3 regions of the Streptodolium elevatio genome follow, and region 1 is predicted to be linked to each of the others. Evidence: riboswitches for the same ligand, from Rfam matches in the RefSeq annotation. Region 1 holds a riboswitch; each other region holds the start of a gene.

Region 1 (5,211 bases):
GAAGTCGCGGGCCGCGTCGGGGGCCGTCGCGCCGCCGGGGATGTCGGGCAGCGGCCGCCACGGCGTGGTGAGCGCGACCGCAACCAGCAGCACGGCGGCGGTCACCACGAGGCAGACCACCAGCACCTTCTGACCGGACATCGGCCGGCTTCCCTCCCCGTCTGTTCCCCACCGCACGGCCGCGCCGCGGCCGGGCCGCTACTTGACCTGCGCCTGCACGTACGCCGCCCACTGCGTCGTGAAGTCCGCCGGCGAGATCCGGAGGACCGACACGAACGCGCTCGTGAGGCGGCTCTTCTGGTCCGGCTGTCCCACACCGGGCGGCGGCGCCTCGCCGACCGCGCGGTAGAACTCGACCAGTTTCTCCTGTCCCCAGCGCTCGGCGATCATCCGGCAGGCAAGCCAGCCCATCTCGTACGCCTGCGGCAGCGCCTCCTGCGTGGTCTCGAACTGCTCGTCCGCGGGCAGCGTGCGGGGCACCCGCCCCTCGCGGACGTCACGGCGGAGCTCGGGGGCGGCACTGCGGATGGTCTGGCCGGAGTTGAGGTACCCCACGTAGTCCGCGAAGCCCTCGGACAGCCACGTGGGGGTCCAGTTGCGGGTGAACGCCCGGCTCGCGACGTGGGTGATCTCGTGGGTCATGACGACGCGCCGCTCGACCGCGCCGAGTTCGCGGAACGCGTCCGGGTTGACGATGACCCGGTCGGCGGCGGCCGCGTCGACGTCGGCGCCGCGCTCGCCGGTGGTCACCGCGGCGATGCGCGCGTACTGCTGCGGCTCGGCACCGAGCAGGCGGGCCATTTGCTCCTGGTTGGCCGGGACGATCACGACGGCCTTCCCGGCCCACACGCCGCCCCACACCTTGTGGACGTCGGGCACCGCGGTGTCCATGTCCTTCTGGTACGACCGCAGGTCTGTCCCGTCGCCGACCCCGAGCACGATGCCCGAGTCCCCGCGCAGCACCGTGACCGGTCCCAGGTCCCACACCTGCACCGCGCCGCGCATGCCGCTGTCGGTGCCGTCGGTGTCGGCGGCGATCAACCAGGCACCGTCGCGGAGCACAAAGGTCAGGTACTGCGGGCTGCGCACGGGCGCGCTGTCGAAGCCCTCGATGCGGTACGTCAGGTCGACCTGCGCGGCGAACACCGTGGCGCCCGCGAAAGTCGCGAGGCGCTGCTCCGGAAGGGTGAACGCGTCGGCGGCGACCAGTTCGTAGTCCCACGACGCGAAGGGAATCTGCGCCGCGTTGTCGAACGCCGCGGCCTGCGCGTCGTGGAAGGCCTTCGCCGCCGGGTCGATCGTCGCGAGGTACGCGGCGCGGTCGTGGGTCCGCACCGCCGTCGCCCGGCGCTCCAGCAGCCGGGCGATCGCCTCGTTGCGCGGATCGGTGTGCTTCTCCTGGCCGGCGGGCAGGTCGGCGGCCTGTACCGGCGGAGAGGGGCTCGCGCCGGGAGCGGACCCGCGGCTCGAACCGTCCGAGCCCAGGCCGATGACTCCCAGGGCGATTCCGGTGGATATCGCGGCGCAGATTGCCGCGAATACCAGGAGCCACCGCGGGATCCGTCGCGCCCTAGGGCCCCGGTCGTCCACGGACTGATCGTACGAGACCGCGAACGGGGCCACCCGCCGAGTTCCGCGCACCGGGAACCTCCCGGCGTGGGGACCGGGAGGTTCGGCCTCCGGTGGCGCGGTGCGGCATCAGGGGCGGTGAGTCGGCGGACGCGTCAGGAGGGACGGACGACCTTGACGACCTTCATCGAGTGCAGCGGCGCGTAGCGCACGTTGGTGCCGGGCTTGGGGGCGTGGATGATCTGCCCGCCGCCCGCGTAGATCCCGACGTGCGACATGCCGCTGTAGTAGATGACCAGGTCGCCGGGCTGGATCTGGTCGACCGGGACGCTGCGGCCGGCGCCGGCCTGCGCCTGCGAGGTACGCGGCAGCGAGACGCCCGCCTGCTTCCACGCCCAGCCGGTGAGGCCGGAGCAGTCGAAGGAGTTGGGGCCTGTCGCGCCGTACACGTACGGCTTGCCGACCTTCGACGCGGCGGCCGCGACGGCGGCACCGGCCCGCCCGCTGACCGGGACGGTGACCTTGGGGGTCTCGGTCTCCGGCTTGGTGGTGGTCGGCGAAGGCTTGGTGGTGGTCGGCGCGGTGGACGACGGGGTACGCGCCTCGTCGCGCGACGCGCGGTCGTCCGCCTCGATCGTGTCGCCGTGGCCTTCCTCGGCGAGGATCGCGGCGCGCTCGGCCTCGGTCAGCGTGTTCAGCAGGGCCTGGGCCTGCTGGAGCTTCTTCTCGACCTCGGCCTTCTTGGCCGAGAGGTTCTTGCGGGTGTCCTCGAGCTCGCCGAGCTTCGCGGAGGCCTCGGTGCGCTCCTGGTCGAGCGTGCGCTTCTTGGCCTGGATCTGCTCGATCGAGGCGGCCTGCTGCGCGGTGATCTGATCGAGCGCGGCCGCCTTGCTCAGGTACTCGTCGGGCTTCTCCGACAGCATGAGCTGGAGCGTGGGGTCGACGCCGGCGTTGCGGTATTGCGCACTGGCGATCACCCCCATGGTGCTCTGCAGCGAGATGAGGTCGGACTGCTCCTGGGCGATCCGCTCCTGGATCTGCGAGACCTGGCCCTGCAGCAGCTCGGTCTTCTCCTGGAAGCCGTTGAGCTCCTCGGTCGCGACCTCGGCCTGATGGGTCAGCTCGTTGATCTGGGCCTTGACCTGGTCCTTGGAAGGGGCCGGGTCGGCCTGGGACATGCCGGGCGAGAGCGCCACCGCGGTGGCTGCAGCGGCGGTGAGCACGCCGACGCGCGCCTTGCTCGGTTTCTTCGGCCGTCGGTGGGACGCCACGTAGGCGAACTCCTTCTTCCTACGCCCGCCTACCGGGTGAGCTGACGGGTTCGGGCCGGAAGAGACGCCCTACGACACAGACTTCGTGTCGATTCACCCCACGGGGAATGGTTCCCCGGCTCCGGCTCGGCCTCGCGGCCTCGTCGGACTCGGCGGGAGTCCCCGCCGCCGCCCTGGCTGGACGATCGACATTGCGGGCACTCAGCCCGAGACATTAGTGACCCGGGCTTGATCCGTTCAAATCAATCGCCGAAGTTTTACAAGAGATCTCGTGATTAATGCTTCCGGGTCCACCGAGCGTGATCAGAGAGCGACCATCTGTTCATACTTTCGTGGCGGTTTACGGCGTTGTGCGGGCGGCTCGGCGGCCGCTTGGCGCGGCTCCCGAGGAGTCGGCTTCGACGGATCTTCGCGCAGGTCAGGGACGTACCGGAGGGGGCGGGACAGGCCCGCCTCAGCGAGCAGGGCTATGCGGTCGACGGTTTCCGGCGAGAGGTCGAGACACCCGGTAATTCCCGAATTCCGCCCTACGGGCGAATCACCCGTATCGGTGTCGTTACGGCGCATTGTGGGATATCCCACATCCACCACGGCGTGTCGGCACACCGGAACCGACTCGTTGGATTTCGACGCATCGGGCGAAAAGTCCGATTTATCGTCGAGAATTTGAGGGACCACACAATCAGCACACGCCGGACCTCGGGCACGGCACGTACGGCAGCAGACCCGCATGGTCGTCCACCTCTTCCGTTGCGTTCCGATGGAGCTGCGATGGAGCGGTTGCTCCTGGAACACACGGTAGGGACGGGCACTGACACAACGTCACATGTCAACCACGGCGGTCGAGATGGGACGCATCGCACGGGGCGGCGCGGCGGTCAGCCGCGGGCGAGCCGGCGCAGCAGCATCGTCGACGGCACCGGGCGCGCCCCCGCCCGCCTTACACCGTCGGCGACTTCGCGGTCCGACGAGACCACGATCACGGGACGGCCCGGCGGTTCGGCGCGCACCAGGCGGCGGATGAGCTCGTCCGCGGTCTCCCCCGCCTTGCTGAAGCGCACCCGCACCCCGCGGGGCGGGGCGAGCAGCACGGGGGCGTCCAATTGCGCGCCGTCGAACACACAGGTGACCTCGGCGCCGCTCTGCGCGGCGATGACGGCAAGTCCCCCGAGTAGGCGTACGCGCTGCTCCGAAAGGGCGAGCGACGGGTAGCCCGTCTTGGTGACGTTGTAGCCGTCGATCACCAGGTGCGCCTGCGGCAGGCTCAGCAACTGGTCCAGGAGCGCGGGGTCGTCGCCTTCGAGCGCGCGCTTGGCGATGTCCTTGGGGCTCGCCCCCTCGGGCGCCACGGCGTCGACGGTGTCCGCGGGGCGGATGCCGACCGGCGGCAGGGCCAGTTCGCGGCGCAGCCCCTGGGCGGCTTCGAGGACCGTGTCGAGGAGCAGGCGTACGCGCGTGTCCTCCATGCTGCGGCCCTCGCGCGCGGCCCGGCGGCTGGCTTCGAGGGCGGACTCCACCTCGGAGACCCTGCTGCGCAGGCGGCGCGTCTCCTTGTCCGCGGCGGCGATCGCCGTCTGCGCCTCGGCGCGTACGGTCGCCAACTCCGCCTGGGCGCGCTTCGCCTCCTTCTCGGCGTGCTTCGCGCCGCCCTGGAGGCCGCGGACCTGGCGGCGCAACTGCTCGGCCTCCTTGCGGGCCTCCTCCAGGTCGGCCCGCAACTTCTCCTGCTCGGTACGGGCGGCGGCACGCAGCGCGCCAAGCTCCGACTCCAGCCGGTCCACCACGGCGGCGGCCTCGGCGCCCGCACGGTCCTGGGCCGCGCGCTCGGCGGCCTGCCCCGCGGTGTCGAGCAGCGCGACCCACCCGGGCGGCCGCAGGAGGTACGCGGCGGCGGCGACGTCCAGCGGATCGGCCGCGGCGGGCGGGCGCCCCGCGTCCAAAGCCGCCGCGAGGTCCGGGAGTCCGCGGCGCAGGCGCTCCGCTATCCGCTGCCGGAACACCGGGTCGTTCTCCAGCACCCCGGCCAGCGGCGTGGCCGCCAGCTTGGCCCGTCGCGACGGGGTGAACCGGGCGAACTGCCGCAGCGGGACCGGAATCTCGTCGGACGTCATGGCGCCGAGGCCGTCCGCCGCGAGGGCGATCACCCGCTGGCGCACACCGTCGGGCAGCGGCCCGCGGGGCGCGGCGTCGTGGTCGGTGGGGTCGTCGTGAGCGCCGTCCTGACCGTCGGCGTGGGCGTCCGCGCCGGATTCCGGCGCCGACTCGGCCTCGAACGCAGCGCCGGTGTCGGACTCGGATCCCGCCTCGGCCACGCCGTCCGCGTCCGCGTCGGCAGGGCCGTCGTCATCCGACGAGGCCGCGGTGTCGCCCT
Region 2 (5,211 bases), on a different contig from region 1:
CCACCCCGGGTCCTCCACCAGGACGGTGTCCCCCGGACGCGTGTGCGTCATCAGCGCGCGTTCGATCGCGTCGAGCGCGCCGGAGGTGACGACGAGGTGGTCCGCGGGGACCCCTTCTGCCGTGAGGACGCCCCGCGCGGCGTCGGCGAGCGGGCCGTATAGCGGCGGGTGGTTGTAGAGCGGACGCCACGTCGCGGGGTCGGGGAACCGGGGGTCGGGCAGCAGCTCCGGATCCGGTTCGCCCATGACCAGCATGCGGGTCCCGGGCGGCGCGGCCGGGCCGAGGGCGTTGCGTTCCGTCGACGCCGGGCGCGGCAGCACGCGCGTTCCGGCGCGCCCCTGGGTCTCGACGATGCCCCGCTCGCGCAGCAGGCGGTACGCGGCGGCGACGGTGTTGGGATTGACCCCGAGGCCCGCGGCCAGGGTGCGCACCGGCGGCAGCGCGTCGCCGGGTGCGAGGCCGCCGTGCCGGAGGTCGCGCTCGATGGACGCCGCGATCTCGGCGGCGGTACGCCCGGTCGGGGCCACGATCTCCTCCTGAACGGCAACGACGCGCAGTCGTCGGTGCGGTCGCACGGCGCGGGCGACCTGTTGCCCGGCGGCCGCAATCTGTGATCGCACCCTATTGCGTTGACAGTCCCCCAACTCGTCGCCTTATTGTACTAGCACCAACTTGTGATTGACCTAGTACAAAGAGGTTTCCGACATGAGTAGCGCCCGCGAGGCCACCGGGACCACCGGGACCACCGAGCCCCCGTCCGTCTACGCCCGCACCGAGGCGACCACGCCCACGCGATACCGCGAGCGCATGCGCTACGACGCGGAGACCGTGCACGCGATCCTCGACGAGGCGTTTCTCGCGCACGTCGCGTTCACCGCCTTCGGGCAGCCGCAGATCCTGCCGCTGATCTTCGGCCGCGACGGCGGACGCCTCTACCTCCACGTGTCGAGCGGCTCGCACCTGGCCATCGCGGTCCGCCACGCGGGAGACGAGGGCCTGCCGGTCTCCTTCGCGGTGACGCTCGCGGACTCCCTTGTCCTGTCGCGCGCGGCCATGCACCACTCCATGGACTACCGCTGCGTGATCGCCCACGGGCCGCTGCGCCGGGTGACCGACCCCGCGGAGACCGCGCGCGGCTGGGCCACGATGATCGACCACCTCGTGCCCGGGCGGTACGCCGACAGCCGCCCGCCGAGCCCGAAGGAAGCCGCCCAGACCGGCCTGTTCGCCCTCGACCTGTCCGACGTCGCGGCGAAGGTCCGCTCGCACGGGCTCGCCGAGGACGCGGCCGACCGAGAGCTCGGCCACTGGGCCGGGGTGGTCCCGCTGCGCACGGCGGCCGGGACGCCGCGCCCGGACGCCGGGGTGGAGGGCGAGCCGCCCGCGTACCTGAAGGAGTGGCTGGCCCGGCGCGGATGACGGCGTGCGGATGACCGTGTATCGACGGAACCCCCACCTACGGTTCTCTCATATGCGGGATACCATCCCGCATATGAGAGACGACGTCGACGAACGCCTCGCCCGGCGACTCACCGCGCTACGCGTCGAGCACACCTGGTCCCTGGACGAACTCGCCGGCCGGACCGGTGTGAGCCGCTCCACCCTCTCGCGCCTCGAACGCGCCGAGATCAGCCCGACGGCGGCACTGCTGAACAAGCTCTGCACGGCGTACGGGCGCACGATGTCGCGTCTGCTCGCCGAGGTCGAGTCCGGCGCCGAGGCCGTCCGCGTCGTGCGCGCCGAGGAACAGCGGGTCTGGACCGACGAGGCCTCGGGCTTCGTGCGGCGCTCGGTGTCCCCGCCGAACCCGGACCTGCGCGCCGAGGTCGTCGAGGGCCTGCTCGCCCCGGGCGCGCACATCGCGTACGACGGCCCGCCGACGCCGGGCCTCGAACACCACATCCGCGTCCTCGACGGCACGCTCGCCGTCACCGTCGAGGGCACGACGCACACGCTCGACGAGGGCGACGCGATGAGCTTCCGGTTGTGGGGGCCGTCCGCGTACGCCTGCCCGGGCGCACGGCCCGTCCGGTACGCACTCGTGGTGGTCGCGCCGTGACGGCCGCGCCCCGGGTCGGGATCCGTCGCCTGCCGGCGGACGCGTTCGACGACGCCGTGCCCGCTCTCGGGGAACTGCTCGCCGACACCGTGACCGGCGGTGCGTCGCTCGGCTTCCGCACTCCGTTCACGCCCGGCGACGGCGCCGCGTGGTGGCACAGCCAGGCGGACGCCGTGCGCGCGGGCGCCTTCGTCGTGTGGACCGCGTACAACCGCGCCCCCGACAGCGCCTCCGACGGTGCCGCCTTCCACGGCCGCGTGCTCGGCACGGTCTGCCTGGCCTTCAGCTCCTGGGCGAACGGCGCGCACCGCGCCGACGTGGTCAAGCTGATGGTCCACCGCGACGCACGCGGGCAAGGTCTGGGCCGCGCGCTGCTGGCGACCGCCGAGGCGCACGCGGCCGAGGCCGGCATCACGCTGCTCATGCTCGACACCGAGACGGAGAGCCCGGCCGAGCGCATGTACGAGGCGGCGGGCTGGACGCGCTACGGCGTCGTCCCGGCGTACGCGGCCGATCCGGACGGCGTCCTGCGCGACTGCACCTTCTTCTACAAGCCGGTGACCCTCTACAAGCCGTGAACCTCTACAAGCCGGTGAAGAACGGCTCCTGACGCGACGCGTCCCGCGACGGATCACCGGCCGGAAATGCCCCCGGTGACCTTGTGGATCCGCGCGCGCCCCGTCGGTCAAACGTGTGTTGACGGTTTCAGCGGGCTCGTGCGCGCGCCGGGAGGCAGCTTCCCCACATCCGGAACGTCCTAATCGCGGTGATGCGCCGGATTCTCATAACTTTGCCCCTGCTTTACCGAATCGACGCTGCATCACCCCCGGGCCACTTTGGGTGAGGCGATCATGCCCTGCGTGGCCCGGTGATCACCGTACGGAGAAATCCGCACACATACCGGTCGCCCCGAACTACACCGCGTGGCCTATTCCCCGAACGCCGATATTCCCAAACCGGCTTTGCGGGGAGGGGATTTGAGTTGTCGGAGTCCGTCTGCCTACCTTTCTCGGCGTCGGTGTCCCACACATCGACCCCGCTCACCGGAACGCCGAATTCTGCCGCCGGCCGAGACGGGACAGCTGAGAAGCAACCACGGCAGAAGCGGGGGAACCAGGTGAAACGCGCCGGCCCGGCGACAACCGGGACGGCTAGGGGTGAAGCCGCGCTCGACGGCCCTTTCCGAAGGGCGGACGAGAGCGGCCGGGCAACTCCAGCCCGAATCCGACAGCTCACCTCGCAGGCGTAGGAGAGGAAACGCTTGATGCTGTCCGCAACTCGCAACCGTCTGACCACGAAGTCCCGCATCGCCGTCGCCGCCGGTGTCACCGGTGCCGCGATCGCCGCCCCCCTGATCGGCGCCACGAGCGCTTCCGCCGCCCCGGTGAGCACCTGGGACAAGGTCGCCCAGTGCGAGAGCACCGGCAATTGGTCCATCAACTCGGGCAACGGCTTCTACGGCGGCCTGCAGTTCACCCAGAGCACCTGGAACGCGTTCGGCGGCGGCCAGTACGCCGACCGCGCCGACCTGGCCACCAAGGACCAGCAGATCGCGATCGCCGAGAAGGTGCTCGCGGGCCAGGGCCCCGGCGCCTGGCCGGTCTGCTCCGTCAAGGCGGGCCTGACCAAGAACAGCGGTACCCCCTCGATCGACACCGGCTCCACCGGCAGCTCGACCACCAAGTCCCAGAACGCCGCCCCGAAGAGCCAGTCCGGCTCGCAGCTCTCCGAGGACACCAAGTCCGAGGCGAAGACCGAGAGCAAGGCTCCCGCGTCCGCGTCGACCGGCAGCACCTCGTACACCGTCGTCGTCGGCGACACTCTCTCGAAGATCGCCGACGCCCAGCACGTCGACGGCGGCTGGGAGAAGCTGTACCAGGACAACCGCGGCGTCGTCGGCGGCAACCCGAACATGATCTACGCGGGCCAGAAGCTGGCCCTGGCCGGCGGCCAGGCCGCGGCCCCGCAGACCGGTGCCAAGCTCACCGAGGACACCAAGTCCTCCGCCAACACCGGCAGCACGAAGAACCAGGCCAAGAACCAGGCCGGCGCCAAGCTGAGCACCGACTCCGGCAGCTCGACCGCGAAGTCCGGCAGCACGGCCAAGAACTCGACCGACAACGCCACCGCGTCGTCGTCCTCCGCGTCGGGCTACACCCGTCCGGTCCCGGGCGCGCCGCACGGCTCGTACGGCAACTCGGGCTCGCTGTGGTCGAACGGCCACACCGGTGAGGACTTCTCCGCCGCGTCGGGCACCTCCGTCAAGGCGGTCACCTCCGGCACGGTCGTCAAGTCCGGCTGGGGCGGCGCGTACGGCAACGAGGTCGTCATCAAGCACGCCGACGGCAAGTACAGCCAGTACGGCCACCTGTCGTCCTCGTCCGTGTCGGTCGGCCAGCAGGTCTCGACCGGCCAGCAGATCGGTCTGTCCGGCTCGACCGGCAACTCGACCGGCCCGCACCTGCACTTCGAGATCCGCACCACCCCGAACTACGGCTCGGACATCAACCCGCTGGCTTACCTGCGCGCCCACGGCGTCAGCATCTGAGCCACACCAGACGCCCCGCGCAGTTGTGGGGCTGACGCGGGACAGCAGTAAAACCGACGCCCGGCCGGACTCCTCCGGCCGGGCGTCGCCGCGTCCGCACACCCGGGTCGCTGCGACCGGGTCCGCACATGGCTTGACCGGTCTGCCGAACGGCCTGACCGGTCCGGCAGTTCAGCGTGCATTCAGCTTGCGAGTGCCGCGCCGAAGCGCAGGAATCCGGCGACCTGCGGGGCGAAGGTGACGGCACCCTCGCCGACTCCCTCGCGTATACCGGCCGTCACTTCCGCGTCCGGCTCGCCGTACACCTCGAAGCTCTCGACGCGGCAGTGCTCCATCACCCCTTGAATGTACGGATCCGCGAGCCGCCAGTGCGTGCGGACCGCGTCCGAATCCCGGAACAACTGGAAACTGTGCGCGGTCATCTCCGGTTCGTCGACGAAGACTTCGACCATGAGCTGGGGTCCGTGGCGTTCGGCGAACCCGACGGCGTCGGCGATGGCTTTGCGGAAGCCCTCCAGGTGCCCGGCGGTGATCCGCATCGTGTTGTGGAAGAGCAGGATGGCGTCGTTGTCGCTGTTCATGCGGACCATCCTTGAACTTGAA
Region 3 (5,211 bases), on a different contig from region 1:
AACCCGCCCGAGGCGCTGGAGATGGCCGCGCAGATGTCGCCGCTGGCACGGCTCGGCGAGCCGTCCGACGTCGCCGACGTGGTCGCGTTCCTCGCGGGGCACGACGCGCGGTGGCTCACGGGCCAGAACATCCGGGCGACCGGCGGCATCGGCTGACGCGCGGGGCCGTCGTCGTCGGCGCTCAGGCCACGGTCATCAGGACTTGCCGCTCAGGATTCCGGTGCGGCGGGTCTGGTGCTCAGGTTCCGGTGCCCAGGTTCTGGAGACGCGGACCTGGTGCTCAGGACCTGGTGCTCAGGACCTGCGGCGACGGCGGTGCCGGTAGCGGCTGACGCCGACCGCGACGGTCGCCACCAGCACGACGGCGAACACCGCGGCGAAGTACACGGGTGCCCCGCCGAACGTCACGGCGGCCAGCGCGGCGCAAACCGGCACGAGGAGCACCAGTCCGTGGTCGCGTACGGCCTCGCGGAAGCGGGTGCGCCGGGACCGGGCCCGCGGCGGCGCGTCGCCGTACGGCGAGGCGCCCGGCGGCCGTATCCGGCGCAGCCTCGTTCGGCGAGGGGGCCTTTCCCGGGGGTGCCCGACGGGCGGCGGCGCGCGGTCCGGCACGGTCCGGTCGGGCAGCGTCCCGACGGGCGGAGGTTCGCCGGCCGTGCGCTCGTCGACCGGAGGCACGGCACGCATCAGGTCGCTCATGCGGAGCACGAATTCCTCGTCGTCGAGGAGGTCGCGTTCGATGTCGCGCAGAATCAGGCGCTCGCGTCTGCTGAGTGCGGGCCCGGACATGATGGACACCTCCGTACCGCGCCGGGGTCTCTACTCGTCGCCTGCCCGGAGGCGGGCGCGAGAAACGCGGCAGACCCCTGCGGACACCCGCGCGGACGGCGGGTCCACGAGCTGAGAAGCGTGGACCGCCGTCCGCGCGGGGCCGGTCAGGGGTTGTGTCTCCGGCGGTCGGGCCGCCGGGTGTGCCACCGAGGGGGCGGGGTCACGCGGGGCGCGTGGCTCCGGCGATCGGCATCGAGTCGACGTCGACGATCTTGACGACGCTGCGCGAGTTCGGCGCGTGGATGATCTTGCCGTCGCCCAGGTACATGCCGACGTGGCTGATGCCCGAGTAGTAGAAGACCAGGTCACCGGGCTGCAGGTTGGAGACCGAGACCTTGTTGCCGGCCGCGAACTGCGCGTTGGTGACGCGCGGCAGCGACACGCCGGCCGCCTTCCACGCGGCCTGGACCAGGCCGGAGCAGTCGTACGCGTCCGGGCCCGCGGCGCCGTAGACGTACGGCTTGCCGAGCTGCGCCTTCGCGAACGCGATGGCGGTGGCGGCCTTGCCGGACGACGGTGCGGCGACGGTGCTGCCCGTCGACTGCTGCGTCGGCGTCTTGGGCGTGGTCGTGGTCTTGGCGGTGGTGCCCGAGGTGTCCTGGTTCGTGGACCGGGTCGGGGCCTTCGCGGGGGCGTCGACGGTCAGCTTCGACGACGAGCTCTGCGGCTTGGTGTTCGTCGAGGTCTTCGGCGCGGTCCTGGTGGACGTCTTCTCGGTGGTCGACGTGCTCGGGGCGCTCGGCGCGGCGGCCGGCCTCTGCGGCGCGGCGTCCTGCGTGACACCCGCGAGCTTGAGGACCTGGCCGATGTCGATCCAGTCGGCGCCGCGGGGCAGCTGGTCCCGGTTGATGTCGTACAGCGCCTGCCAGTTACCCGGGATGTCCTTCGCCTGGGCGATCTCCGAGAGGGTGTCGCCGGCGACCACGGTGTACGTGGCGAGCGGGGCGGGCGCGGCCGGGGCGGCGGCGGGTGCGGGTGCGGGGGTGACGGTGACGTCCGGTGCGGGGGCGGCCGCGTCGTCCGGCGCCGAGACCGGGGCGTTCCGCGGGAAGGTGGGGGCGGCGGGCGCGGCGTGGGCGGCGGTCGCGGTGAGCGTGGCGCCGAGGCCGGCTATACCGGCGGCGGCCACCAGGCAGCGAACGCTGTGGGCAGACAGCATGAAGTCGTTCCTCTCCTGCCGCCTGCGAGGTGAGCTGTCGGATTCGGACCGGAGCGGCCCGGCCGCGCGCTGCGCGGCTTCACCCCGAGCCGGACCCGGATGTCCGGGTACGGCATACCACCTGGTTCCCCCGCTCCCGTCCGGATGTCGTGCATCATCGCCGGGACCGGGGACGGGATTCGGCGTTCCGGTCGGCGGGCCACGCCTGGGCGGCGAAACCGGGGGTGACGCTAGACAGAACGTTCGTGCGACCACAACTCGCGAGGTGCGTTTCCGGACGGATAAAGGCCGCGTCAAGTCGCCGAAGCCGCATGACGGCCATTCCTGCCTGCGGGGATGACATGCGGATATGTCGCAGAGTGAGCGTGACGGTCCGCTTACCCAAAAAGTTTCGAAATCGTCTTGACGGCCCGGGATGGCAAATCACCATACGTTCCGTGTTGTCCATATTTGGGCAACAGAAGGGTTTGTCACTCCTTCGGATGCGCCGGGCTGCCACTCGCCGAAGTCGGCTCTAGCGTCGAAAGGAGTGCCGTCAAATCATGACGACTCATCTCCAAATAGACATTTCTCGACAGACGCTCTTGCCAGACACCTTGGAGGCCCGGTGACCGAGGCGACGCGCCGAAGCCTGATGTGGTTGTCCTCCCCCGCACTCGTCGCGCTCCCGGTCCGCGCGCTCACCCTGCTCCTCGCCTGGGGCCTCGGGCTCGGCGGCATGGCCATGCTGTGGGAGGGCGTGCCCGGTGGCGAGGGCGGGTCGGTGGTCTGGTTCGGCCTCGGGATCGTCGCCGCGGTCCTGGGCGGCGCACTGGGGTTGTCGCTGTTTCTGCCGGCCGCCCGCGACGAGACGTCCGCGCGAGCCGACCGCGCCTGGGGCGCGGCCGGACTCGTCACGACGGTGGTGTGCGCGTCCGGCGCCGTCGCCGTGCTGGCCTTCGACCAGCTCGCACGCTTCTGGGTCGGGCTGGGACTCTGACGCCCGGCCCGGGCACCGGAGCGGCCCGTCAGTACCAGCCGGGCCCGCCGCCGGGGGCACCGCCGTGGTTGCGAAGGGCCGCGGCGTTGCGCCGCTTCCAGCGCAGGTACGAGGTCAGGTATCCCAGGCTCCAGAACCCGCAGGTGAAGAGCACCCCGACCACGTGGGCCACATGCGGGAACGGGCGTACCCCGACGTAGCCGGGCTGGTACCCGGCCATGCCGCCGCCGCTGCCGCCGGTCGGCGCCGCCCATGACCCGGACGCCGCACGGGCCACCTGCCGCGGGAGCCAGCCGAGGAGACCGCCGCTCGCGAAGCCGGTCACCACCGCGGCCCGGGACGCCTGGCGCTGGGCCCTCTGCTGGGCCGCCTGCACCGCGTGCGCCGGTACGCGGGCGGGCCACGGCCCGCCGCGGAAGGTCACCCCGTACAGCTCGCGGACCCGCTTGGCCTCCCACACCGACAGGGCGGTGATGGTGACCGGCCCGCCGAGCGTCACGACGATGGCGACCACCGCGGGCACCCGGTTGTTGCCGGGAGACGCGAAGTCGACGGCGGCGACCGCCCAGGACAGCGTCGGCGCGAGCAGGCTGGGCATCAGCAGGTGCCCGTCGGCCGCCGCGAAGAGGTGCCGCGGGACCAGGAAGAAGGCGAAGATCGCGAAGAAGCCGGTCCAGATGAAGCCGGCCAGTCCCAGCAGCAGAAGAACCCACATGGCGGGGTGGTCCGGCTTGGCCTCGACGAGTCCGCTCGCGGCCACCGCCGCGAGGATGCCGCCCGCCCCGAGGAACCAGGCCATCGAGGTCATCGGATAGCGCATCGCCCGACGCGTCTCCCGGCGGACGTTGTCGTGCGAGAGCAGTACGAAGGCCAGCGCACAGAGCGGAACGGCGACCATCGCCACCACGACGGAGATCGTGACGTGCAGGATCGCCTCACTGAAGACCTTGTCGCCCTCGACGCTGTCGTACTTCACCGCGACCCACACGACCACCGCCATCCCGATCAGCGTGCGGATCAGGCCCAGCTGGTCGATGCGCGGGTCGGGCGGGGCCAGCCGGTTCTGCGGCTTCAGCGCACGCTGGGCCGCGCCCTTGGGGTTGATCAGGTACGCGAGCACCTTGCCGGCGACGGTGCCGAAGGTCCGGGGCGGCCTACCCTGCGGTCCGCCGGGACCGGGACCGGGCGGCGGTGCCGACGAGGGCGCGGACGGGTGCGGCGCGGGGTGCGGCGCGTACGCGCCCGGCTGGAAGGGGAATTGGCCCGTCGCCCCGGGAGGCTGAGCAGGCGGCCACGGCGGTGGAACGTGCGTCAAGGATCTGTCCTTCATCTCGCCGGGGGGTCAATTCCGCGCAGCAGTATGGCGGAACGCGATGAGACGACGACAGCTGGAGACCCCTCACACTCCAGGCGGCGCGAAACGCCCGGGAAAATACATGAATCGACAAGACAGCGAATCGGGCACGGTCACCGGGGGCGGGGAATTCGAAGTGGAGGAACCGGGGGAAGCCGAACCCGGGGGAAGGGGAACTCGGTCGGCCGAAGGGAACCTGGCGGCAAGGAGGATCGGGTCGAAGGGGAACCGGGCCCGGCCGCCCCCCACGGCGACCAGACCCGACTCCCTTCCCCTGACCGGCCCGTGACCGGTCCGCGCCCGGCCGGGGGCCCACACGTCGCCCGGCCGGCGCGCACGGCGGCGGACACCTCGACCACCGCGGTGGCCGCCGCGACCACCGCGAATCCGGCGCGGGGCAAATGCACTTCCGAGCCGTCGTCCGCGGTGCACCGATCCGCTGCCCCGCGCTCTCGACCGGAAACACGCGGCCGCGCCAAATGCGGGGACGTTCAGGGCCAGACGTTCAGGGCCAGGGGGCTTCAGGTCAGCGCCAGGGGCGTCAGGTGCGCGACAGCACGGCCATCGCGGCGTTGTGGCCGGGGATGCCGCTGACCCCGCCGCCGCGCCGAGCCCCGGCGCCCCCGAGGACGATGCGCTCGTACCGGGTCTCCACCCCCCAGGTCCCGGCCTGGTCCGTGTCCTCGGCGAACGGCCACGCGAGATCGCGGTGGAAGATGTGTCCGGCGGGCAGACCGAGTTCGGCCTGCAGGTCGACGGGCGTCCGCGCCTCGACGCACGGCCGCCCGTCCGGGGTGCGCAGCAGGCAGTCCTCGATCGGCTCGGCGAGCACGCTGTCCAGGGACGCGAGCGTCGCCTTGAGCGCGGCCGCGCGGGCACCGTCGTTGT

What was found. Region 1 has a riboswitch for cyclic di-AMP ahead of ACWD12_RS38320 (C40 family peptidase). Riboswitches for the same ligand answer to the same signal wherever they lie in the genome.
Region 2: another riboswitch for cyclic di-AMP. It lies ahead of ACWD12_RS12920 (transglycosylase family protein); the one in region 1 lies ahead of ACWD12_RS38320 (C40 family peptidase).
Region 3: another riboswitch for cyclic di-AMP. It lies ahead of ACWD12_RS21685 (NlpC/P60 family protein); the one in region 1 lies ahead of ACWD12_RS38320 (C40 family peptidase).

What each region holds. Positions count from the first base shown of each region.
Region 1 is NZ_JBSFVE010000037.1:11,556-16,766, reverse strand. Features, by position in the region: gene ACWD12_RS38325 (hypothetical protein) at 199-1,590, opposite strand; gene ACWD12_RS38320 (C40 family peptidase) at 1,725-2,840, opposite strand; cyclic di-AMP (ydaO/yuaA leader) riboswitch at 2,851-3,005, opposite strand; gene ACWD12_RS38315 (NYN domain-containing protein) at 3,719-5,152, opposite strand.
Region 2 is NZ_JBSFVE010000005.1:276,407-281,617, reverse strand. Features, by position in the region: gene ACWD12_RS12940 (aminotransferase class I/II-fold pyridoxal phosphate-dependent enzyme) at 1-528, opposite strand, end outside; gene ACWD12_RS12935 (pyridoxamine 5'-phosphate oxidase family protein) at 707-1,420, shown strand; gene ACWD12_RS12930 (helix-turn-helix domain-containing protein) at 1,494-2,060, shown strand; gene ACWD12_RS12925 (N-acetyltransferase family protein) at 2,057-2,638, shown strand; cyclic di-AMP (ydaO/yuaA leader) riboswitch at 3,148-3,321, shown strand; gene ACWD12_RS12920 (transglycosylase family protein) at 3,325-4,608, shown strand; gene ACWD12_RS12915 (hypothetical protein) at 4,791-5,189, opposite strand.
Region 3 is NZ_JBSFVE010000011.1:245,904-251,114, reverse strand. Features, by position in the region: gene ACWD12_RS21695 (SDR family oxidoreductase) at 1-156, shown strand, start outside; gene ACWD12_RS21690 (hypothetical protein) at 295-789, opposite strand; gene ACWD12_RS21685 (NlpC/P60 family protein) at 992-1,990, opposite strand; cyclic di-AMP (ydaO/yuaA leader) riboswitch at 1,996-2,185, opposite strand; gene ACWD12_RS21680 (hypothetical protein) at 2,598-2,969, shown strand; gene ACWD12_RS21675 (hypothetical protein) at 2,998-4,284, opposite strand; gene ACWD12_RS21670 (phytoene desaturase family protein) at 4,865-5,211, opposite strand, start outside.